DNA from 3 places in the Actinosynnema sp. genome. Region 1 is predicted to be linked to each of the others. Evidence: predicted binding sites of a transcription regulator. Region 1 holds the regulator's gene; each other region holds the start of a gene.
What was found. The regulator LexA, encoded in region 1, represses DNA repair genes until DNA is damaged. The targets are predictions, from matches to a motif close to CGAACACGTGTTCG.
Positions count from the first base shown of each region.

Region 2: a site for LexA is predicted at 7,666-7,679, ahead of recA (recombinase RecA). Genes of this name have one in related genera too.
Region 3: a site for LexA is predicted at 2,611-2,624, ahead of uvrA (excinuclease ABC subunit UvrA). Genes of this name have one in related genera too.

Region 1 covers NZ_JBQGCX010001001.1:311-6,658, reverse strand. Annotated here, with positions in the region: gene dapF (diaminopimelate epimerase) at 1-710, shown strand, start outside; gene ACTUAL_RS21235 (MFS transporter) at 712-1,962, opposite strand; gene ACTUAL_RS21230 (ArsR/SmtB family transcription factor) at 2,071-2,559, shown strand; gene hflX (GTPase HflX) at 2,602-4,044, shown strand; gene ACTUAL_RS21220 (hypothetical protein) at 4,047-5,150, shown strand; gene lexA (transcriptional repressor LexA) at 5,176-5,883, opposite strand; gene ACTUAL_RS21210 (LysM peptidoglycan-binding domain-containing protein) at 6,102-6,348, shown strand, end outside.
Region 2 covers NZ_JBQGCX010000925.1:144-9,921, reverse strand. Annotated here, with positions in the region: gene ACTUAL_RS19530 (ATP-dependent helicase) at 1-3,607, opposite strand, end outside; gene ACTUAL_RS19525 (Hsp70 family protein) at 3,903-5,885, shown strand; gene ACTUAL_RS19520 (MFS transporter) at 5,937-7,145, shown strand; gene ACTUAL_RS19515 (hypothetical protein) at 7,156-7,281, opposite strand; gene ACTUAL_RS19510 (DUF3046 domain-containing protein) at 7,446-7,640, shown strand; gene recA (recombinase RecA) at 7,816-8,859, shown strand; gene ACTUAL_RS19500 (regulatory protein RecX) at 8,964-9,467, shown strand.
Region 3 covers NZ_JBQGCX010000212.1:581-8,510, reverse strand. Annotated here, with positions in the region: gene ACTUAL_RS04100 (MBL fold metallo-hydrolase) at 1-461, opposite strand, end outside; gene ACTUAL_RS04095 (acyltransferase family protein) at 593-1,777, shown strand; partial or broken gene ACTUAL_RS04090 (maleylpyruvate isomerase N-terminal domain-containing protein) at 1,744-2,427, opposite strand; gene uvrA (excinuclease ABC subunit UvrA) at 2,654-5,512, shown strand; gene ACTUAL_RS04080 (GntP family permease) at 5,681-7,075, opposite strand; partial or broken gene ACTUAL_RS04075 (N-acyl-D-amino-acid deacylase family protein) at 7,072-7,930, opposite strand, start outside.

The DNA.
Region 1 (6,348 bases):
GCCAGCGCGGCCTCGGCGCGGACGGCGTGCTGCGCGTGGTGCGGCTGGACCTGGGTCCGTGGTTCATGGACTACCGCAACGCGGACGGGTCGATCGCCGAGATGTGCGGCAACGGGGTGCGGGTGTTCGCCCGGTACCTGGTGTCCGCCGGGCTCGCGCCCGAGGGCGAGTTCGAGATCGCCACTCGCGCGGGCGAGCGCTCGGTGACCGCCCACCCGGACGGGTCGGTGACCGTGGGCATGGGCCCGGTGCGGCTGACCGGGGAGTCGGTGGCGGTGCTGGGCGGCGCGGAGTTCGCCGGGGTCGGCGTGGACGTGGGCAACCCGCACCTGGCGTGCGTGACCGACGTGCCGGTGGCCGGGCTGGACCTGCTGCGGAACACCCCCGGCTACGACCGCGGGCTGTTCCCCGCCGGGGTGAACGTGGAGTTCGTGAACGTGCTCGCCGACGGCGGGATGAACGGCGCGGGCGAGCTGCGGATGCGGGTGCACGAGCGGGGCGTCGGCGAGACGCGCTCGTGCGGCACCGGGACCGTGGCGGCGGTGGCGTCCTGGCTGCACGGCACGGGCCGCGCGGCGGGGGCGGCGGACGTGCTGGTCCCCGGCGGCCGGGTGCGCGTGACGGTCGACGAGGGCGGCAGCACGCTGACCGGTCCGGCCGTGCTGCTGGCGCGCGGCGAGCTGGACCGGTCCTGGTGGGACGCGCTCTAGCTCAGGACGGGGACCGCTCGGGTTCGGCGGTCCGCGCCTCGGCGAGGTCGCGCTGGCCGCGCAGCGGGGAGAAGAAGACCCACAGCCCGGCCAGCGCCTGCCCGCCGAACCCGATCCACAGCGTCGGCACGATCCCGATCCAGCCGCCGAGCGCGCCGCCGAGCAGCCCGCCCAGCGGGATGACGCCCCAGACCACGAACCGGATCGAGGCGTTCATCCGGCCGAGCAGCCGGTCGGGGCAGCGCGCCTGCCGGTAGCTGAGCTGGGCGATGTTGTAGACCAGCCCGCCGTACGCGACGGCCAGCTCGCCGACGACGAACAGCCCGAGCCGCCAGTCCGGCGCGGCGAGCGGGATGAGCAGCCCGAGCGGGTTGGTGACCAGCAGGACCAGCCAGATCGTGCGGGTCTGGCCGAACCGCGCGGTCCACCAGCCCGCCGTGACCGCGCCGAGCAGGCCGCCCGCGCCCGCGACGCTGAGCAGCAGGCCCGCGGCCCCCTCGGACAGGTCGAGGTGGCGGGTCAGGAACAGCACCTGGAGCGCGAGGCCCGCGCTGCCGAAGAAGTTCGCGGTGGCCGTGCACAGCGCGATCGCGCGCAGCGACCGGTCCCCGAGGACGAACCGCAGGCCCTCGCCGATCTCCCGGCGCAGCCCGGTCCGCGCGGCCCGGTCGGGTTCGGGCTCGGCGGTGCGGATGCGCAGCAGCGCCCACGCCGAGACCAGGTAGCCGACGCCGGTGGCGAGCACCCCGTTGGCCGCGCCGAACGCCTGGGCGGCGAGGCCCGCGAGCGACGGGCCGGACACGTGGGCGACGGACTGGCTGGTCTGGAGCTTGGTGTTGCCCTCGACCAGCTGGTCCCGGCCGACCAGGGCGGGCAGGTAGGACTGGTAGGCGACGTCGAACATGACGGTGGCCGCGCCGACCAGCAGCGACACCACGACCAGCTGCGCGAGCGAGAGCACCCCGGCCCACCAGGCGACCGGGACGGACAGCAGCAGCGCGGCCCTGACCAGGTCGGCGGTGAGCATCACGGGTCTGCGCCGCAGCCGGTCCACCCAGACGCCCGCGGGCAGGCCGATGACCAGGAACGCGGCGGTGGTGGCGGCGGAGAGCACGCCCATCTCGAACGGGGTGGCGGCGAGGGCGCCCGCGGCGAGCAGCGGGACGACGGTGTGCCCGATGGAGGAGCCGAACTGGCTGATCGTGTCGCCGACCCAGAGGCGGCGGAAGTCGCGGTGGGACCAGAGGGACATGCCCGGAAGTGTGACGTCAGTGATTGGAAAGTGTCAATCACTTCGGCGGGGCGGCCCTCCGGACGCCGGACCCGATCACCGGCACCCGGCCCGCCTATCCTGTTCGACGTGGGAGAACGGGTCGCGACGCAGGAGGAGGCCGCCGCGCTGGCCTCGGCGGTGCGGCTGCGCATCATCCGGATGACGCACCACCGGGCGCTGACCAACAAGGAGCTGGCGCACCAGCTGGGCAAGGACCCGGCGACGGTGCTGCACCACGTGCGCAAGCTCGTGGCCACCGGGTTCCTCCAGGCCCAGCCGCCGCGCGCGGGCAACCGGGGCGCGAAGGAGATCCCCTACCTGTCCACCGGTCTGTCCTGGCGGCTGAGCTGGAGCGAGGAGCACCCGTCGGTCGGCGAGGCGCTGCTGGAGGCGTTCCTCGGCGAGGTCGCCGACGTCGGCGTCGACCGGGTGGAGCAGACCCGTCTGGTGGCCAGGGCTGATCAGCAGGAACTGATGGGGAGGTTCCGGGCGTTGTTGGATGAGCTGGCCGACCGGCCCGCCGACCCGGACGCCGAGCACGTCGCCATCTACCTGGCCGTGTACCCCGCGGATTAACCGCTTCGGCCGAGGGCCGGGACGTGGGACCATGAAGGGCATATGAGGGACAACAACAACCACGACGACGACCGCTTCGACCACGACGAGGAGCTGTCCACCGGCGACCTCGCGCTCGCCGAGCGGGCCGCGCTGCGCCGCGTCGCAGGCCTGTCCACCGAGCTGGAGGACGTCACCGAGGTCGAGTACCGGCAGCTCCGGTTGGAGCGGGTCGTGCTCGTCGGGGTGTGGACCGAGGGCACGGCGGCGGACTCCGAGGCCTCGCTGGCCGAGCTGGCGCTGCTCGCCGAGACGGCGGGCTCGCAGGTCCTGGAGGGGCTCGTGCAGCGGCGCGACCGCCCCGACCCGGCCACCTACATCGGCTCCGGCAAGGTCGAGCAGCTGCGCGACGTGGTCATCGCGACCGGCGCGGACACCGTGATCTGCGACGGCGAGCTGTCCCCCGGCCAGCTGCGGCAGCTGGAGGAGCGGCTCAAGGTCAAGGTCATCGACCGGACCGCGCTGATCCTGGACATCTTCGCCCAGCACGCCTCCTCCAAGGAGGGCAAGGCCCAGGTCGAGCTCGCCCAGCTCCAGTACCTGCTCCCCCGCCTGCGCGGCTGGGGCGAGTCGCTGTCCCGGCAGGCCGGTGGTCGCGCCGGTGGCGGCAACGGCGGTGTGGGTCTGCGCGGCCCCGGTGAGACGAAGCTGGAGACCGACCGGCGGCGCATCCGCGCGCGGATCGCGAAGCTGCGGCGCGAGATCGCGTCCATGGGCGTGATCCGGGAGACCAAGCGCAGCGGGCGCGTGGCCAACTCGGTGCCCAGCGTCGCGATCGCCGGCTACACCAACGCGGGCAAGTCCAGCCTGCTCAACGCGCTGACCAGCGCGGGCGTGCTGGTCCAGGACGCGTTGTTCGCGACCCTGGACACGACCACCCGGCGCACCAGCACCCCGGACGGGCTGCCGTACACGCTGACCGACACCGTGGGCTTCGTGCGGCACCTGCCGCACCAGCTGGTCGAGGCGTTCCGGTCCACGCGGGAGGAGGTCGCGGACGCCGACCTGCTGATCCACGTGGTCGACGGCTCGGACGCGATGCCGGAGAAGCAGGTCGCGGCGGTGCGCGAGGTGATCGGCGAGATCGTGGAGAAGCGCGAGGAGCCGATGCCGCCGGAGCTGCTGGTGGTCAACAAGATCGACGCGGTGGACGAGCTGGTGCAGGCCAGGTTGCGGAACCTGTTCCCCGGCTCGCAGCTGGTGTCCGCGCACAGCGGCGAGGGCGTGGAGGAGCTGCGGCGGGTCATCGCCGGGCTGATCCCCCGGCCCGAGGTCGTGGTGGACGCCCTGGTGCCGTACGCGCGGGGCGAGCTGGTCGCGCGGGTGCACCGCGAGGGCGAGGTGCTCAAGGAGCGGCACACCGAGGAGGGCACCGAGCTGAGCGCCCGCGTGCACCCCGACCTGGCCGGGGCGCTGGAGCAGTACGCGGTGGGGAGCCGCAGCTGAGGGTGCGGTCGGCGCGCGCGGCCGGGGTCCTCCCGGCCGTCGCCGCCCTTCTCCTGGTGACGGCCGGGCCCGCCCCGGCGCAGTCCGCCGTCGCCGACGTGTGCCGGGTGACCGATCCCCGGTTGGCCGAGCTGTCCGGGCTCGCCTCGGACGGCAGGCGCTGGTACGCGCTGAACGACGACGACGACGGGGTGCTCCAGGTCCAGGTGCTGGGCCGGGACTGCTCGGTCGTCGGCACGATCTCCGGCACGACCGACCCGTACGACGCCGAGGACCTGGCGCTCGCGCCGGACGGGACGCTGTGGGTCTCCGACACCGGCGACAACAACCGCTCCCGGAGCACGGTGGCGCTGCACGCGCTGTCGAAGGACGGGACGACCCGCCTGCACCGGTTGACCTACCCGGACGGCCCGCACGACGCCGAGGCGCTGCTGCTCGACGCGGCCGGGGTGCCGCACGTCGTCACCAAGGAGGCGCTCGGGCAGGCGCTGGTGTACCGGCCGGTCGGGGCGTTGAACGAGGCCGGGCCGACGCCGCTGGAGCAGGTCGCGGCGCTGTCCCTGCCCAGCACGGACACCCCCGGCGGGCCTCGGGAGAGCCGCCTGGTCACCCGGTTGGTGACCGGTGGGGCGATGTCCCGCGACGGGTCGGTCGCCGCGCTGCGCACCTACACCGAGGTCTACCTGTACCCGGTGGTCGACGGGGACCTGGTGGCCGCGCTGGGGCGCGAGCCGGTGCGGGTGCCGCTGCCGGGCGAGGCGCAGGGCGAGGCGATCGCGTTCGAGCCGGACGGGACGCTGCTGTCCGCGTCCGAGTTCGGGGACGGCGGGACCTCGTCGGCGGTCCGGTCGGTCTCCGGGGCGGTCGACGCGGCCACGTCCGCACGGCCGTCCAGCACGGCGCCCGGCGAGGAGGCGGGCGGGACGTCGACCGGTCCCGGCGCGGAGGCCGCGCGGCCCCCAGCGGACCCCTCGGCGGCCGGGAACGGGCCCGAGTGGCTCGACCGGGTCCGCGTGGCGCTGGTCGGGATCGGCGTCGTGGCGGTGTTCGGCCTCGCCCTGTGGGCGCGGTCCCGGTGGGGACGCGGGCGGCGGGCGCGGGGCTGAGCCCGGCCGGTCCGCCAACCCGGCCCTAGAGCCTGCGCAGGACCGCGACGACCTTGCCGAGGATGGTCGCCTCGTCGCCGAAGATCGGCTGGTAGGCCGGGTTCTGCGGCAGCAGCCACACGTGCCCGTCGTCCTTGCGCTTGAACGTCTTGACGGTCGCCTCGCCCTCGATCATCGCGGCGACGACCTCGCCGTTGTCGGCGGTGGGCTGCTGGCGGACCACGACCCAGTCGCCGTCCGTGATCGCGGCGTCGACCATCGAGTCGCCCACGACCTTGAGCAGGAACACCTCGCCCTCGCCGACGATCTCGCGCGGCAGCGGGAAGACGTCCTCGATGGACTGCTCGGCCAGGATCGGCCCGCCCGCCGCGATCCGGCCCAGCATGGGCACGTACGCGGGCGTGGGCTTGGCCGCCGGGTCGAGGCCCGTGACGATCTCCGCGGGCAGCACGCCGACCGCGCGCGGCCGGTTCGGGTCGCGGCGCAGGAAGCCCTTGCGCTCCAGCGCGCGCAGCTGGTGCGCGACCGAGGACGTGGACGTCAGGCCCACCGCCTCGCCGATCTCGCGCACGCTGGGCGGGTAGCCGAAGCGGTCGACCCAGTCCCGGATCACGTCGAGCACCTTGCGCTGGCGCAGGGTCAGGCCCGCGTTGCCAGCGACGTCGGCTGGCGCCGCCGGGGCGGCCTGCGCCGCCGGGGCGGCGAGCGGGGCGTCGTCGGTCTTCCGGGCCACGGTGATTCCTCCTGACCGGACCAGTTTTGGCAGGCCGGCTGTCGGTCGATCTTCAAGTGTCGAAGGTAGTCGCAACCCCTGTCCAGATCAAACACCTGTTCGAGTAAATCCCGGCGTGTCGTAGCTATTCCGAGGCTCCCGGTGGTACACATTCGCACGGGCGTTCGATCGAACGGTTGTTCGATCATGATCCGATGACCTGCGGTGGAGGAGACGGCGTGGCGGTGGTCCTGGGCACTTCTAGGGGTTTCGCGCTGGTGGAGGACACCCGCGCCGAGGACGTCCCGCTGGGGCCGGGCGCGGTGCCCGGTCCACGGGTGCTGCGGCGGTTCGAGAGCGCCGACCGGTTGGCCAGGCGGCGCCCCGCGAGCGCCCGGAGCGCGCCGCTGCCCGCTCCCGAGCCGGCCCCCGCGCCCAGCAGGGCCCGGTCGCTGCTGCGGGCGTTCGGCGGGGCGCTGCTGGCCG
Region 2 (9,778 bases), on a different contig from region 1:
CCGCCACGTCGGTCGGGGCCAGCGCCACCCAGCCGTCGCCGCCCGCCAGCGCCCCGCACCCCGTCCAGGTCACCTCGCCCGTCGCGGTCAGCTCATCCAGCAGCGCCGGGTGGTAGCCGGGCAGCCGGGCGGGCAGCAGCAGCGACTCGACCGCGCTCGCGGGCAGCGGCGCGCCCGCCAGCTGCTCCACCACCGCGTACACGTCGTCCGCGGTCGGGGCCCCGCGCACCCGCCTGCCGACGCCGTGCCAGCCCGGCAGGAACCGGCCCAGCGCGGCGGGCTCCACCGGCTCCACCTCGGAGCGCAGCCTCGCCAGCGACGACCTGCGCAACCGCCGCAGCACCTCCGCGTCGCAGTACTCGGTGTGCGTGCCGCCCGGCCGCAGCTCCCCGCGCACCAGCCGTCCCGTCGCGGCCATCCGCTCCAGCACCCCGGTCACCACGGCCACCCCGAGCCCGAACCGCTCCGCGGCCTGCCCCGCCGGGAACGGCCCGTGCGTGCGCGCGGACCGGCCCAGCAGGTCGCCCAGCGGGTCCGCCACCGGCTCGGTGAACACCTCGGGCACGCCCACCGGCAGCGCGACGCCCAGCGCGTCCCGCACCCGCCCGGCGTCCTCGATCGTGATCACCCGCTCGTGGCCCGCGATCCGCACCCGGATCGCCCGCCGCGCCGCCACCAGCTCCGTCAGCCACTCCGGCCGCACGCCCCGCTCGGCGGCCTCCTCCTCGTACAGGTCGCCGAGGAAGCGCAGCAGGTCGGCCGCCCCCTCGGCGTCCCGCGCGTGCCGGTCGGGCGCGAGCCGCTGCAGCGCCCGCTCGACCTCCTCCAGCACCTCCGGGTCGAGCAGCTCCCGGATCGCCTCCGACCCCAGCAGCTCCGCCAGCAGCGCCGAGTCCAGCGACAGCGCCGCCGCCCGCCGCTCGGCCAGCGGGGTGTCCGCCTCGTACAGGAACATCCCGACGTACCCGAACAGCAGGCTCCGCGCGAACGGCGACGGCGACGGCGTCTCCACCTCCACCACGCGCACCCGCCTGGCCCGCACGTCGGCCATCAGCTCCCGCAGCCCCGGCACGTCGTACACGTCCTGCAGGCACTCCCGCATCGCCTCCAGCACCACCGGGAAGCTCTCGTACTTCGAGGCGACCGACAGCAGCTGCGCCGCCCGCTGCCGCTGCTGCCACAGCGGGGTGCGCCGCCTCGGGTCGCGCCGGGGCAGCAGCAGCGAGCGGGCCGCGCACTCCCGGAACCTGGCCGCGAACAGCGCCGACCCGCCCACCTCGGCGACCACGACCTGCTCCACCTCGTCCGGGTCGAGCAGCACGTCCTCCGCGCCCGCCACGGCCTGCCCGCCCTCGGTGTCCACCGCGTCCGGCAGCCGCACCACGATCCCGTCGTCCGAGTGCGCCACCTGCGCGTCCACCCCGCGCCGCTCCCGCAGCCGCGCCCCGATCGCCAGCGCCCACGGCGCGTTGACCTGCGCCCCGAACGGCGAGTGCACCACGAGCCGCCAGTCGCCCAGCTCGTCGCGGAACCGCTCCACCAGCACCGCCCGGTCGCTCGGCACGTGCCCGGTCGCCTCGCGCTGCTCCTTCAGGTAGGTCAGCAGGTTCGCCGTCGCCCACTCGTCCAGCCCGGCCGCCGCCGCGCGCCCCACCGCCTCGGGCTCGGGCAGCGCCGACACCTCCCGCAGGAACCGCCCGAGCGCCCGCCCCAGCTCCAGCGGCCTCCCCGGCGCGTCGCCCTTCCAGAACGGCATCCGCGCGGGCTGACCGGGCGCGGGCACCACGACCACGCGGTCGTGGGTGATGTCCTCGACCCGCCACGACGAGGTGCCCAGCAGGAACGTGTCGCCCACCCGCGACTCGTAGACCATCTCCTCGTCCAGCTCGCCCACCCGCGAGCCCGGCTTGGACTCCGAGGCCGGGGTCATCACCGCGAACAGCCCCCGGTCCGGGATCGTGCCGCCGGACGTCACCGCGAGCCGCTGCGCGCCGGGCCGCCCGCGCAGCTCCCCGGTCACCCGGTCCCAGGTGATCCTCGGCCGCAGCTCGCCGAACTCCTCGCTCGGGTACCGGCCCGCCAGCATGTCCAGCACCGCCAGCAGCGCCGACTCGGGCAGCCCGGCGAACGGCGCGGCCCCGCGCACCACCCGCGCCAGGTCCTCCACCGACCACGGCTCCAGCGCGACCATCGCCACCACGTGCTGCGCCAGCACGTCGAGCGGGTTGCGCGGGTACCGCACCGCCTCGATCGCGCCGTCCCGCATCCGCTCGGCCACCACCGCGCACGACACCAGGTCGCCCCGGAACTTGGGGAACACCACCCCGCGCGACACCGCGCCCACCTGGTGCCCGGCCCGGCCGACCCGCTGCAACCCCGACGCGACCGTGGGCGGCGCCTCCACCTGCACCACCAGGTCCACCGCGCCCATGTCGATGCCCAGCTCCAGCGAGGACGTCGCCACCACGCACGGCAGCCGCCCCGACTTCAGCTCCTCCTCCACGGACGTGCGCTGCTCGCGCGACATCGACCCGTGGTGGGCGCGGGCGATCACCGGCCCCTCCTGGACCGTCACCCCGGACTGGCCGACCGCCGCCGCCGGGAACCGCGCCACCGCCGAGCCCGACCCGCCAGGACCGGAGCCTTCGTCAAAGCCGCCCGCACCGGGCTCACCGCTTTCGGCCGCCTCGGCCGCCAGCTCGTTGAGCCGCGCCGTCAACCGCTCCGCCAGCCTGCGCGAGTTGGCGAACACGATCGTCGACTGGTGCTCCCGCACCAGCTCCAGCACCCGCTGCTCCACCGACGGCCAGATCGACGTCCGCCGCTCACCGCCCGCCGCAGACCCGCTCACCTCGCCGGTCGGCTCCCCGAGCGCCGACATGTCCTCGACCGGGACCTCGACCCGCACCTCGATCGTCTTGGCTGACTCCGGCTGCACCACCCGCACCGGCCGCCCACCCGCGAGGAACGCCGACACCTCCTCCACCGGCCGCACCGTCGCCGACAGCCCGATCCGCTGCGCGGGCCGCTCCAGCAGCCCGTCCAACCGCTCCAGCGACAGCGCCAGGTGCGCGCCGCGCTTCGTGCCCGCCACCGCGTGCACCTCGTCCAGTATCACCGTCCGCACCCCGCGCAACGACTCCCGCGCGGCCGAGGTGAGCACCAGGAACAGCGACTCCGGCGTGGTGACCAGCACGTCCGGCGGCTTGCGCGCGAACGCCCTGCGCACGTCGGCGGGCGTGTCCCCGGTCCGCATCCCCACCTCGATGGCGGGCTCCGGCAGCCCCAGCCTGCGCGAGGCCTGCCGGATGCCCGCGAGGGGCGCCCGCAGGTTGCGCTCCACGTCCACCGCCAGCGCCTTCAGCGGCGACACGTACAGCACCCGGCACCGCTCGCGCGGCTCGTCCGGGGGCGGTTCCTGCGCCAGCCGGTCCAGCGCCCAGAGGAACGCGGCCAGCGTCTTGCCCGACCCGGTCGGGGCGATGACCAGCGCGTTCTCCCCGGCGGCAGCGGCCTGCCACGCCCCGGCCTGCGCGGCCGTCGGCGCGGCGAAAGCACCGGCGAACCACTGCCTGGTCGCCGGTGAGAAAGCGGTCGTCACATCCACGGGGCAATCTTGACCGACCGCACCGACAGAACCGGGGCGAAGATCGTTCCGGGGGCCTTCCGCGTCGTTTCCCCGCACTTATCGGGGGTGCCCTTCAGTTGATCACCGGAGAATCCGCCGAAGGTCATCTGACCTGCGTCGGAACCGCCCCCGCCGAGACCCGGTGACCCGCCGTGAGTAAAGATGAGCCTCACTCGGCGGAGTGAATCTCACCTCGTCGGACATCTTCCCGAGACGCCACCGGCGCCCAGCGCGGTGTGGGACGATCACGCCGCTTGCGGACGGAGAGGTGAACATGCGCGTCCTGTCGGTCGACCTGGGGACTTCCAACACCGTCGCGGTACTGGCCGCGCACGGCAGGCCACCGAGGGTGGTCGAGGTGGACGGCTCCGCGACCATGCCCTCCGCCATCTACTGCGAGGAGGGCGGCTCGCTCGTCGTCGGCCGCGACGCCGAGCGCAGGGCCCGCCTCGACCCGTCCCGCTTCGAGCCCAACCCGAAGCGCCGCGTCGACGAGGGCGCGCTGCTGCTCGGCGACGACGTCGTGCCGGTGACCGACGCCCTCGCCGCCGTGCTGCGCCGCGTGCTGGAGGAGACCAACCGCCAGCTGGGCGGCGAGTCGATCGACGAGATCCGGCTCACCCACCCCGCCGAGTGGGGCGCGACCAGGCGCAACGTGCTGCTGTCCAGCGCGCGGCTCGCGGGCGCGGACTGCGAGGTCCTGCTGTTCACCGAGCCGGTCGCCGCCGCCTCGCACTACGCCTCGCTGTCCGTCGGGCAGGCGCTGGCCGTCTACGACCTCGGCGCGGGCACCTTCGACGTGGCGATCGTCGGCGCGACCCGCGACGGGTTCACCGTGCTCGCCTCCGACGGCCTGCCCGACCTGGGCGGCCTCGACGTGGACCAGGCGCTGCTGGAGCACGTCGGCCGCCAGGTCGCGCACCGCGACCCGGCCCGCTGGCAGCGGCTGCTGCGCCCGGAGAGCACCGGCGACCGGCGGGCCAGGCGCGCGCTGCAGGAGGACGTGCGGGCGGCCAAGGAGTCGCTGTCGCGGCACCCGCACACCGAGGTCCCGATGCCGGAGCCGTTCGAGGACGTGCTGGTCACCCGCGCGGACCTGGAGGCGCTGGTCCGGCCGAGCATGTTGCGCAGCGTCGAGCTGCTGGCCGCCACGATCGGCTCCACCGGCATGACGCCCGCCCAGCTCGCGGGCATCTACCTGGTCGGCGGCTCCAGCCGCATCCCGCTCGTGGCGAACATGATCTCCGAGAAGGTCGGCGTCGTCCCGACCAGCCTCGACCAGCCGGAGACGGCCGTCGCGCTCGGCGCGCACCACGTGCCCAGGGACGGGGTCGCGGCCAGGCCCGACCCGCAGCCCGCGCCGACCGGCGACTCGCCGTCGGCCACCACCGCCTTCCTGACGCCGATGGCCCATCAGGGCACGCCCGCGCAGGGGATCACGGCGCAGGGGATCACGGCGCAGGGAACGGCGCAGACCCCCGCGAGCAGCGGTCCGCACCAGGTCAACCCGCTGGTCAGCGGGGCGCACCAGGTCGGCCCGAGCACCGGCGGGCACCCGGTGAACCCGGCGGCCAGCGGCCCCTACGCGGTCAACCCGGCGATCAGCGGCCAGCACCCGAACCCCGCCGTGACCGCCCCGTACGGCCCGCAGCAGTTCAACTTCCCCACCCTCGCGCCGCACCGCCCCGAGCAGCGGAGGGCGGGCAACCGCAACAAGGTGCTCCTGTCGGTCGGCGGCGCGCTGGCCGCGGTGCTGCTGGTCGTGGGCGGCGTGGTCGCGTTCTCCGGGCCGGGCGTGCCGACCGCCGAGGAGTGCAAGAGCGACACCGCCAAGGACGACAAGGGCTTCACCACCTGCCTGCGCCAGCTCGCTGGCTCGGTCGCCGACACCGCCGAGTGCAAGGCGGGCGGCACCGCGGGCGTGTCCGGCGCGATCACGGTCAAGGGCTCGGTCGTCAGCTGCGCCTTCGCGGACGACTACTCGGTGCAGTACGTGCTCACCGAGACGATCACCGGGGCCGAGCGGGACGCGAGCACGGTCGTGGCCTCGCTGAAGTCCGACGTGGTCAAGGCCCGCTGGGGCGGCAACGGCCTGGAGGGCACCTACCAGGCCTCGGCCGACGGCGGGCTCGGGCTGCTGACCTTCGTCGCGGAGGGCAGGCCGCTGCTCGGGATCATCACCAAGAGCGGCAGCTCGGACCTGACGGCGGACGCGCTGGCCGACTTCTTCGAGAAGAACGTCCAGCCGGGCGCCTGACCCCCGTCCGGCCGCTACCGCGCGCGCCCGCGCGCCCGGACGATCAAGCGCGTGGTCATCGCAGCGGAACCGGTGCAGCGCCGGGTGCTCAAGGTGCTGGCGGTCAGCCAGGTGCTCGGGTCCTCCGGGGTCGCCACCGGCCTGGCGCTGAGCGCGCTCGTCGCCGTGTCGCTCTCGGGCGTGGAGGCGGTGGGCGGGTTCGCGCAGACCTGCGCGGTCGTGGGAGCGGCGGTGTCCGCGCTGCCCGCGGCCCGGCTGGCCCAGCGCGCGGGGCGGCGGCCGGTGCTGGTGCTCTGCTACGGCGTGGGCGCGGTGGGCGCGCTGCTCGCCGCCGTCGCCGTGGTGCTGGGGTCCTGGCAGTTGCTGCTGCCGTCGCTGGTGCTGTTCGGGGCCGCGGGCAGCGCGAACCTGGCCGCCCGGTACGCGGGCGCCGACCTGGCCGCGCCGCACGAGCGCGCCCGGTCGCTGGCGCTGGTGGTGTGGGCGGCGACGGTCGGCGCGGTGGCCGGGCCGAACCTGGCCGCGCCCGCCGGGCGGGTCGTCGCCGGGCTCGGGCTGCCCGAGGGGAGCGGGGCCTACCTGACGTCGGCGGTGCTGTTCGGGGCCGCCGCGCTGGTCGTGCTGCGGTTCCTGCGGCCTGACCCGCTGGTGCTGGCGCGGGGGAGCGCCGCCGAACCGGTCGAGACCGGGCCGCGCGGTCGGGTGTGGCGGTCGCTGCCCGCCTCGGGACGGCTGGCGGTGGTCGGGATCGCGGTCAGCCACGGGGTGATGGTCGGGCTGATGGCGATGGCCCCGGTCCACGTCGGGCACGCGGGCGGGTCGTTGTCGCTGGTCGGGGTGCTGGTGAGCCTGCACGTCGCGGCGATGTACGGGCTGAGCCCGCTGGTGGGCCGGTTGGTCGACCGGTGGGGCGGCGGGGCGGTGCAGGCGCTCGGGGCGGCGCTGCTGGTGGCCGCCGCCGCGCTCGTGGGCAGCGCGGCGGGGGACGACCCGGTGCGGTTGGGGGTCGGGCTGGTGCTGCTCGGGCTCGGCTGGTCGGCCGGGGTGATCGCGGGGTCCGCGCTGCTCACGCAGGTCGTGGCGGGGGCGCGGCGGACGGCCGCGCAGGGGTTGTCCGACCTGTGCATGAACTGCGCGGGCGCGCTGGGCGGGGTGCTGGCCGGGCTGGTGGTGACCGCCTGGTCCTACGCCGCGCTGGGGCTGCTGGCCGGGTTCGTGGTGCTCCCGATGCTGGTGGTGGCGGTGCTGCGGGTGCGGTGAGGGGCCAGGTTCAGCGCTTGCGGTTCATCCAGAGGTGCCGGGCGCCGACGACGATCGCGGCCAGCAGGCCCGCGATCACGGCGATCGTGCCGATCGGGGAGGACAGGCCGGTCGGGTCGCTCTGGAGGAGGATCACGCCGTCCAGGTTAACCGCCGCCCGCGCTCGCGGCGGGGGTCGCGCCGCCGACCGACGACCGCTACCGCCCTCCCGATCCAGTGATTCCAAGCGCCCTCGCCAGGGTGACGTGGGCCTCGGCTGCGGTGTCCGGGCCGGGGCCGCTGCGCGCTAGCCTGGCAGCGATGCGCAACACGGTGTTCCGGAAGCTGATGGCGGACGAGTTCGGGCAGGTCAGGTCGGAGGTGCTGGCCAGCGAGCACGTGCTGTCCGCGCTCGGCGGGCGCACCCCCGACCAGGCGTTGGACGTGGGGCTGCCCGCGAAGGAGATCTGGCTGGCGGTGTGCGACGCGTTCGACGTCCCGGAGCACCGTCGCTGACCACCGGGCGTGGCGACGACGCGGTCGAACACCTGTTCGGCTACACTCGCCAACCACAACCGGGTGATCCCAAACCCGCAGGTCACCGGGCCGCCGTCGGAAATTGTCGTACCCCGCCCGTACCGTCGGCCCCGACAACGACGAGCGACCCAAGACAAACCGAGGTGGACTCCAGATGGCACCCCAGGCACCCGACCGGGACAAGGCACTCGAGCTGGCCCTGGCCCAGATCGACAAGCAGTTCGGCAAGGGCTCGGTCATGCGGCTGGGCGAGGACGGCCGCGCGCCGATCGAGGTGATCCCGACGGGCGCGATCGCGCTCGACGTGGCGCTCGGCATCGGCGGCCTGCCCCGCGGCCGGGTGGTCGAGATCTACGGTCCGGAATCCTCCGGTAAGACCACCGTGGCGCTGCACGCGGTCGCCAACGCCCAGCGCAACGGCGGCATCGCGGCGTTCATCGACGCCGAGCACGCGCTCGACCCCGACTACGCGCGCAAGCTGGGCGTCGACACCGACGCGCTGCTGGTGTCCCAGCCGGACACCGGTGAGCAGGCGCTGGAGATCGCGGACATGCTGGTGCGCTCCGGCGCGCTGGACATCCTGGTCATCGACTCGGTGGCGGCGCTCGTGCCCCGCGCCGAGATCGAGGGCGAGATGGGCGACAACCACGTCGGCCTCCAGGCCCGCCTCATGAGCCAGGCGCTGCGCAAGATCACCGGCGCGCTGAACTCCTCCGGCACCACGGCGATCTTCATCAACCAGCTGCGCGAGAAGATCGGCGTCATGTTCGGCTCGCCGGAGACCACGACCGGTGGCAAGGCGCTGAAGTTCTACGCGTCGGTGCGGCTCGACGTGCGGCGCATCGAGACCCTGAAGGACGGCGGCGAGCCCGTCGGCAACCGGACCAGGGTCAAGGTCGTGAAGAACAAGGTGGCCCCGCCGTTCAAGCAGGCCGAGTTCGACATCCTCTACGGCCAGGGCATCAGCCGCGAGGGCTCGCTCATCGACATGGGCGTCGACCAGGGCATCCTGCGCAAGTCCGGCGCCTGGTACACGTACGAGGGCGACCAGCTCGGCCAGGGCAAGGAGAACGCCCGGAAGTTCCTGCGGGAGAACCCGGACGTGGCCAACGAGATCGAGAAGCGCATCAAGGAGAAGCTCGGCATCGGCGCGACGCTGGAGGCCGACGACACCGCGCCCGCTCCGGTCGACTTCTGATCGCTGTGCGGGGCGGACGAGGTGGGAGGGGCTCGGGGTGGCGTGGCCGCGAGCCCGAGCTCACCGCTGACGGGGAACCGGTCGACGAGGCGCCCGTCGACCCGGTGAAGGAGCAGCGCAGGGCGACGGACATCTGCTACGCGCTGCTCACCGCACGTGCCCGGACCAGGGTCGAGCTCCGGGACGCCCTGCTGCGCAAGGGCGTCCCGGAGGAGATCGCCGAGACGGTGCTGGGCAAGTTCGACCGCGCCGGGCTGATCGACGACGCGGCGTTCGCCGAGGTGTGGGTGCGGTCCCGGCACACCCACCAGGGTCTCGGGCGGCGGGCGCTGGCGCGCGAGCTGCGCACGAAGGGCGTGCCGGACGAGGTCGCCGCCGAGGCGGTGGCCGCGGTGGACGACGAGGCGGAGCGGGAGCGGGCGCGGGAGCTGGTGCGCAAGAAGCTGCGCACCCTGGCGAACGTGGACGACACCACCAGGATTCGGCGGCTGGTGGGGGCGTTGGCGCGCAAGGGGTACGCGGAGGGGATGGCGTACGGGGTGGTGAAGGAGGAGTTGAAGGCCTACGGCGAGGAGACCGAGCTCCTCGACGACCACCTGCGCGGGTAGCGGTTGCCACGCGGGGCGGATAGCGGCTGCCGCGTGGGGCGGGGCGGCCGTCTGCGCTGGGTGGGACCACCGGTGTGGGAGTGCGCGACTGCGGGGGCTCCGGGGCAGGTCTGGTGCTTCGTCAGGCTTGGTGCCTCGCCAGGTCTGGTGCCTCGTTAGGCCTAGTGCTCCGGTAGATCCGGTGCCTGGCGGGCGCGGTGAATGCCTGCGGTCGAGGAGCCGCAGGGTCGGAGTTAGCCGCGCGAGGGCTGATCAGGGGAAACTGACCAGCCGCGTGACGAGGGCTGGCGTGCTGAGCGCCAGCGTGGTGG
Region 3 (7,930 bases), on a different contig from region 1:
GTCGGGTCGCGGTAGAGGAGGGCGATCGAGCCCGGCGTGTGGCCGCGGAGGTGGATCACCTCCAGGGTCGACTCGCCGACCTGCAGGGTGTCGCCGTGCTCCACCAGGAAGTCCGGGGGGACCGGCAGGACCTCGGCGTCCAACGGGTGCGCGGCGGTGTTCGAGCCGTTCGCGCCCGCGACCGCGCCCAGGGCCGCCCAGTGGTCGCCGTGCTGGTGGGTGGTCACGACCGTCTTCAGCCTCGGCCTGGTCACCTCGTGACCGACCAGGTCGGACAGGCGCTCCGGGTCGGCGGCGGCGTCGATGAGCAGCGCCTCGTTCGTCGCGCGGCACAACAGCAGGTACGCGTTGTTGTCCATCGGGCCGACCGACACCTTCGTGATGGTCAGCGCGTCCAGCACCCGGCGCGCCGCCGGGCCGCCCGGCTCGACGTGGCCGGTGTAGTCCTCGAGTACGTCCACGGTCGCCGACGGTAGCCGCCCGCTCGCCGTCGCACCTTCAGGGTCCCTACAGGAACGTTCCTTAGGGTTGTCAACGATCCGCCGCCGAACGCCGTTCCGCCGTCCCCACCCTGAAGCAGGTCATCCCCACCGTGCCGAAAACCCGCAGGATCAACTGGGACGTGCTGCGCGTGCTCGCCGTGCTGGCCGTCGTGCTGCAACACGCGACCCACGCAGGGCCGAACGTCCACCCGGAGATCGGCGAACCCCTGTTCACCGTGTCCCTCGAGATGGGCGCGAGCTCGCTGGTGGTGATCTCCGCGTTCTTCGCCTGCGCCTCGCTGGCCAAGGGCAACCGCGCCTGGTTCCTGCGCAACCGGCTCGCCCGCCTGCTCCCCGCCTACGCGGTGGCCGCCTGCCTGACCTACTGGGTCCTCGTGCACCTGGCGCCCGAGGGCTGGTCGCACCTCGAACCCCGCGACCTGGTCCTCAACATCCTCATGCTGCAGAACTGGCTCCCGGACGTCCGGCTCGTCGACTTCTCCTACTGGACCCTGCCCGTCCAGCTCACCGGGTTCGTCGCGGGCGCGCTGCTCGCCTCCCGCGTGCGCGGTCGCGCGCTGTCCGTGCTGCTCTGGGCCCTCGTGCTCGGACCGCTGGTCGTGCGCGAGTGGATCGGCGAGCCCGGTCTGCTGAAGCTGCTCTACGACGGCCTCGGCGCGCACCGCGCCCAGCTGTTCGCCATGGGCGTCGGCGTGTGGCTGTGGTCCCGCGAACGGCTCGGGAACCGGCACCTGGGCGCGCTGCTGGCCGCCGCGCTCGGCGCGCAGTACCTGCACAGCGACAACCTGGAGGGCACCGCCGCGCTCGGCGTCGTGCTCGTCGGGGTGTGCGCGGCGGCAGGCGGCCCGGACTGGGACATCGCGCCGCTGCGCGCGCTCGCCACGCCGATCCGCTGGCTCGCGGGCATCTCCTACGGCGTGTACCTGGTCCACCAGGAGATCGGCTACGTGGTGATGGAGCGCCTGACCCCGTGGGGCCCGGCCGTCCAGCTCGCCGCGTTCCTGGCCACCGCCGTCCTGCTCGGCTGGGCGCTGACCGCCCTGGTGGAACGGCCCGCGCACCGCCTGCTCACCGCCAGCCACCGCCCCGCGCTCGCCCGGTGGCTGCTCGTCGTCGGGCTGCGCGCTCAGAGCCACCTGGGCAACGTCGGCACCCGGCCCTCCAGGCCGCTGCCGTCGCCGCGCCCGGTCAGCCAGCCGATCGCCTCGGCCGCGTCACCGCTGATCACCGGCGCGTCGCTGCCCGCCCCCGCGGGCAACTCCCAGGTGCGCTGACGCCCGTCCGGCAGCGCCACCTCCAGGCGCACCGGCGGCACCCCCTCGCGGTCGGCGTACACCCCGACCGCCTCGGTCAGCAGCAGCTCGTGCAAGTCCTCCGGGATGTCGGCGAACCCGAAGCCCGCGTCCAGGTCGACCAGGTGCACCCACACCTCGCCCAACCGCATCCACGGCACCCGCCCCGCCAGGATCGGCCCCTTGACCGGGTGCGCCACCTCCGCCTCCCACGCGGCTGCGGGCAGGTCCCGGATCGCGGCGGCGAGCCGCTGGCTGGCCGCGTCCAGGTCGGCGCGCAGCAGCGTCGGCGGACGCGCCCCGCCCTCGGCGATGTCGGCCTCGCGGTCGGCCATGCTCAGGTACATCGGGTGCTCGACGCCGGTCTTGGCCCACGTCAGCAGGTTCAGCAGGGCGTCCGCGCCGCGCGCCAGGTGCGTCATCACGTGCGCCCGGCTCCACCCCGGCAGCAGGCTGGGCTCCCGCACCGACGCCAGGTCGAACCCGTCGACCACGCGGTACAGCTCGGCCGTGGCCCGCTCGACCTCCGCCAGTCCGGCGAGCGCGTCCTGGATCGCGCCCGACTCCTCGCGCGGCGCGGGTACGCTCGTCGCGGAGTGGACCTGGGCTTGGGCTGCGTCAGCGAAGCTCATGGGCACCTCATCCCGGGATCTGCGGCCGAACGGCCTACCGCTCCAGCCTAGGGGCGTTCACTACCCACCGGTAGAGCCGTTGGCGCACGATCGAGGGGTTCCGGGGCTGGTCCGGGTGTGCCGCGCACCAGCGCGGGCACCCCCTCCCCGATCGTGTCAGCCCGCTCGGCGGGTACGCTTTTTCGAACATGTGTTCGGTGATCACGCAATCGGGAAGGGAATGGGTGTGGCAGACCGCCTTGTCGTTCGCGGCGCGCGCGAGCACAACCTCCGGGGGGTCGACCTCGACCTGCCCCGCGACAGCCTGATCGTCTTCACCGGGCTCTCCGGGTCGGGCAAGTCCAGCCTCGCGTTCGACACGATCTTCGCGGAGGGGCAGCGCCGCTACGTCGAGTCGCTGTCCGCGTACGCCAGGCAGTTCCTCGGCCAGATGGACAAGCCGGACGTGGACTTCATCGAGGGCCTGTCGCCCGCGGTGTCCATCGACCAGAAGTCCACCAGCCGCAACCCGCGCTCCACGGTCGGCACGATCACCGAGGTCTACGACTACCTGCGGCTGCTCTACGCGCGCGCGGGCAAGGCGCACTGCCCGGTGTGCGGCGAGGCGATCAGCAAGCAGACCCCGCAGCAGATCGTCGACCAGGTGCTGGCGATGGAGCAGGGCGTCAAGTTCCAGGTCCTCGCGCCGATCGTGCGCGGGCGCAAGGGCGAGTACGTCGACCTGTTCGCGAACCTCCAGACCCAGGGCTACTCGCGGGTCAAGGTGGACGGCCAGGTCTACGCGCTGACCGACGTGCCGAAGCTCAAGAAGCAGGAGAAGCACGAGATCGCGGCCGTGATCGACCGGCTCGCGGTGAAGACCTCGGCCAAGCAGCGGCTCACCGACTCGGTGGAGACCGCGCTGCGGCTGGCCGACGGGCTCGTCGAGCTGGAGTTCGTCGACCTGCCCGAGAGCGACCCCGCGCGGGTGCGCCGGTTCTCCGAGAACCTGGCCTGCCCCAACAGCCACCCGCTGGCGATCGAGGACCTGGAGCCCCGGTCGTTCTCCTTCAACTCCCCCTACGGCGCGTGCCCGACCTGCACGGGCCTGGGCGTGCGGATGGAGGTGGACCCGGAGCTGGTGGTGCCGGACGACGAGCTGCCGCTGGGCGAGGGCGCCATCGCGCCGTGGGCGGGCGGCCAGACCGCCGACTACTTCACCCGCCTGCTGGAGTCGCTGTCGCTGGCCATCGGGTTCCGCATGGACACCCCGTGGCGGCAGCTGCCCGCGAAGGTGCAGAAGGCGGTGCTGCACGGCGTCGACGAGCAGGTGAACGTCCGCTACCGCAACCGGTACGGCCGCGAGCGCTCCTACTACGCGGACTTCGAGGGCGTCATCCCGTTCCTGGAGCGGCGCCTGGAGCAGACCGAGTCCGAGAGCATGAAGGAGAAGTACGAGGGCTACATGCGGGAGGTGCCCTGCCCGTCGTGCAAGGGCACCCGCCTCAAGCCCGAGATCCTCGCCGTCACGCTCGACCACGCCGCGCTCGGCCCGAAGTCCATCGCCGAGGTGTGCGCGATGAGCGTCGGCGAGTGCTCGGACTTCCTGGACGGCCTCAAGCTCGGCCAGCGCGAGACCATGATCGCGGGCGCGGTGCTCAAGGAGATCCAGGCGCGGCTGCGGTTCCTGCTCGACGTCGGCCTGAACTACCTCTCGCTCGGCCGCGCCTCCGGCACGCTGTCCGGCGGCGAGGCGCAGCGCATCCGGCTCGCCACCCAGATCGGCTCCGGCCTGGTCGGCGTGCTGTACGTGCTGGACGAGCCGTCGATCGGCCTGCACCAGCGGGACAACCACCGGCTCATCGAGACGCTGACCCGGCTGCGGGACCTGGGCAACACGCTCATCGTGGTCGAGCACGACGAGGACACCGTGCGCGCCTCGGACTGGGTGGTCGACATCGGCCCCGGCGCGGGCGAGCACGGCGGGCACGTCGTGCACAGCGGCCCGTACAAGGCGCTGCTGCGCAACAAGGAGTCGGTGACCGGCGCGTACCTGTCCGGCCGCAAGCAGATCCCGATGCCGGAGCTGCGCCGCGCGATCGACAAGAAGCGGCAGCTGACCGTGGTGGGCGCGCGCGAGCACAACCTGCGCGGCATCGACGTGTCGTTCCCGCTGGGCTGCCTGGTGTCCGTCACCGGCGTGTCCGGCTCGGGCAAGTCCACGCTGGTCAACGACATCCTGGCGACCGTGCTGGCGAACAAGCTCAACGGCGCGCGGCAGGTCCCCGGCAGGCACACCCGCGTCAAGGGCCTTGAGCACGTCGACAAGCTCGTGCAGGTGGACCAGTCGCCGATCGGCCGCACCCCGCGCTCGAACCCGGCGACCTACACGGGCGTGTTCGACCACATCCGCAAGCTGTTCGCGGCCACCACCGAGGCGAAGGTGCGCGGCTACCAGCCGGGCCGGTTCTCGTTCAACGTCAAGGGCGGGCGCTGCGAGGCGTGCGCGGGCGACGGCACGCTGAAGATCGAGATGAACTTCCTGCCGGACGTCTACGTGCCGTGCGAGGTGTGCAAGGGGGCCCGGTACAACCGGGAGACCCTGGAGGTGCACTACAAGGGGAAGACCATCTCCGAGGTGCTGGACATGCCCATCGAGGAGGCGGCGGACTTCTTCGAGCCCATCAACGCCATCCACCGGCACCTGCGCACGCTCGTGGACGTCGGCCTGGGCTACGTGCGGCTCGGCCAGCCCGCGACGACGCTGTCCGGTGGCGAGGCGCAGCGCGTGAAGCTGGGCGCGGAGCTGCAGAAGCGGTCCACCGGCAAGACCGTGTACGTGCTCGACGAGCCGACCACGGGCCTGCACTTCGAGGACATCCGCAAGCTGCTGCTGGTCATCAACGGCCTGGTGGACAAGGGCAACACGGTCATCGTGATCGAGCACAACCTCGACGTCATCAAGACCTCGGACTGGTTGGTCGACATGGGGCCCGAGGGCGGTTCGGGCGGCGGGATCGTCGTCGCCCAGGGCACGCCGGAGCAGGTGGCGGACGTGCCGGAGAGCCACACCGGCAAGTTCCTCACCGAGGTGCTCAAGGGCTAGCCCGAGACCCGTCGGAAAAATCTCGGAAGTTCGGTGAACCCGTTCGAACCCCCGCTCGTGTAGGTGGCGGAGGGCCGCGCGGGGAGGTGCGGCCCGCAGGGGGGAGAGGCCCCCGCGTCTCCGAGGGGGAGGGCGCGGGGGCCTTTCGCCGCACCGGGTCCGGCGCGGCTACACCACCAGGCTGAGCAGCGCGGCGACCACGAAGCCCACCACGGACAGCAGGGTCTCCACGACCGTCCAGGTCTGGAGCGTCTCCTTCACCGACAGCCCGAAGTACCGCGACACGATCCAGAACCCGCCGTCGTTGACGTGCGAGGCGATGATCGAGCCGGACGCGATCGCCATGACCACCAGCGCCAGCTGCGGCTGCGAGTAGGACTGCTCCGCGACCAGCGGCGCCACGATGCCGGTGGTGGTCACGATCGCCACGGTCGCCGAGCCCTGCGCGATCCGCATCCCGCAGCTGATCACGTAGGCCAACGCCATGACCGGGAGCCCCAGGTCCGCCAGGGAGTTCGCGAGCACCTTGCCGACGCCGGTCGCGGACAGCACCGCGCCGAAGAACCCGCCCGCGCCGACCACCAGCAGGATCATCGCCACCGGGCGCAGCGACGCCGCCGACAGCTCGGCGATCTTCTCCCGCGTCATGCCGCGCCGGAAGCCCAGCAGCCAGAACGCCAGCAGCACCGCGATGGTCAGCGCCACGGCGGGCGTGCCGAAGAACGTGAACACGCCCAGCAGCGACGAGCCCTTGGGCAGCAGGATGCTGCCGAACGTGCCCGCCAGGATCAGCACCAGCGGCACCGCGATGATGCCCAGCACCAGCGACAGCGGCGGCTCGCCCTTGGTGCTCTCGGCGCGCGCCTTCTCCGCCGCCGCCAGCATCTCCTCGGGGACCGGGATCTCCAGCCGCTTGCCGATCCACGCCGAGAACAGCACGCCGCCGACGAACCAGGACGGGATCGCCACCGCCAGGCCCATCACGATGATCCAGCCCAGGCCCACGTTCAGCAGGCCGGCCGCCGCCACGGGACCGGGGTGCGGGGGCATGAACGCGTGCATCACCGACAGGCCCGCGAGCAGCGGCATGGCGTAGAGCACGATGGAGCGCCCGGCGCGCTTGGCCGCCACGTACACCAGCGGCGCCAGCACGAAGATGCCGATGTCGAAGAACACCGGGACGCCGAAGATCAGACCGGCCAGGCCCATCGCCAGCGGCGCGCGGTTCTCGCCGAACGCCCGCAGCAGCGAGCGGGTCAGCACCTCGGCGCCCCCGGACGCCTCCAGGATCGCGCCCAGCAGCGTGCCGAGGCCGATGATGGCCGTGATGTGGCCGAGGATGCTGCCGAAGCCCTTCTCCAGCAACGAGTCCGAGGCCTTCTGCGCCGATCCGACCAGCACCTCCACCGGCAGGCCCGCGGCCAGCGCCACCAGCAGGCCGACCACGAGCAGCGCGATGAACGGCTCGACCTTCCAGCGGATGATCATCAACAGCAGCAGGGCGATGCTGAGCCCGGACAGGGTCAGCAGCCCCGCCGTCGAGTGCTGCAACCAGTCGATCACGCGTTGCTCCGGGTGTTTCGCAGGGAACGTCCGGGCAGGGCGTCGGTGCGCCTGCCCGCGTCGACGACGGGGACCCCGTTGACGACGACGTGGTGGATGCCCTCGGCGGCCTGCCGGGGGGCGTCGAACGTCGCGGTGTCCACGACGGTGTCCGGGTCGAACAGCACCAGGTCGGCCGCGCAGCCCTCGCGGACCAGACCCCGGTCGGCCAGGCGCAACCGGCGCGCGGCGCGCCCGGTCAGGTGCGCCACGCACTCCTCCAGCCCGAGCACGCCCAGCTCCCGCACGTACCGGGCGAGGTAGCGCGGGAAGGTGCCCCACGCGCGCGGGTGCGGCCGGTCGCCGACGAGCAGGCCGTCGCTGCCGCCGGTGTGCGCGGGGTGGCGCATGATCGCCCGCACGTTGTCCTCGTGGCCCACGTGCATCAGGCACGACGTGCCCAGCCGCTCGGCGACCAGCACGTCGAAGTACAGCTCGGCCGGGGGACGTCCGGCGGCGCGCGCGGAGGCGGCGACGCTGTGGCCCACCAGGTGCGCGTGCTCGGCCAGCCGCACGCCGTTGATCTCGATGGACTCCCAGTCGACCGGAACGCCGTGGCAGCCGTCCGACCCGGTCTCCTCGATCTCCACGCGCACCCGCTCGCGCGTGGCGGGATCGGTCAGCCTCGCCAGGGTCGCCTCGACGCCGCCACCGGACGCCCAGCCGGGCAGCAGCGCCGACAGGTAGGTCGCGCCCGGCAGGTACGGGTAGGTGTCCAGGGTGATGTCGACGCCGTCGGCGATCGCCGCGTCCAGCAGCGCGAGCAGCTCGCCCGCGCGGCCCTCGTTGACCGGGAAGTTCATGGTGGCGTGCGCC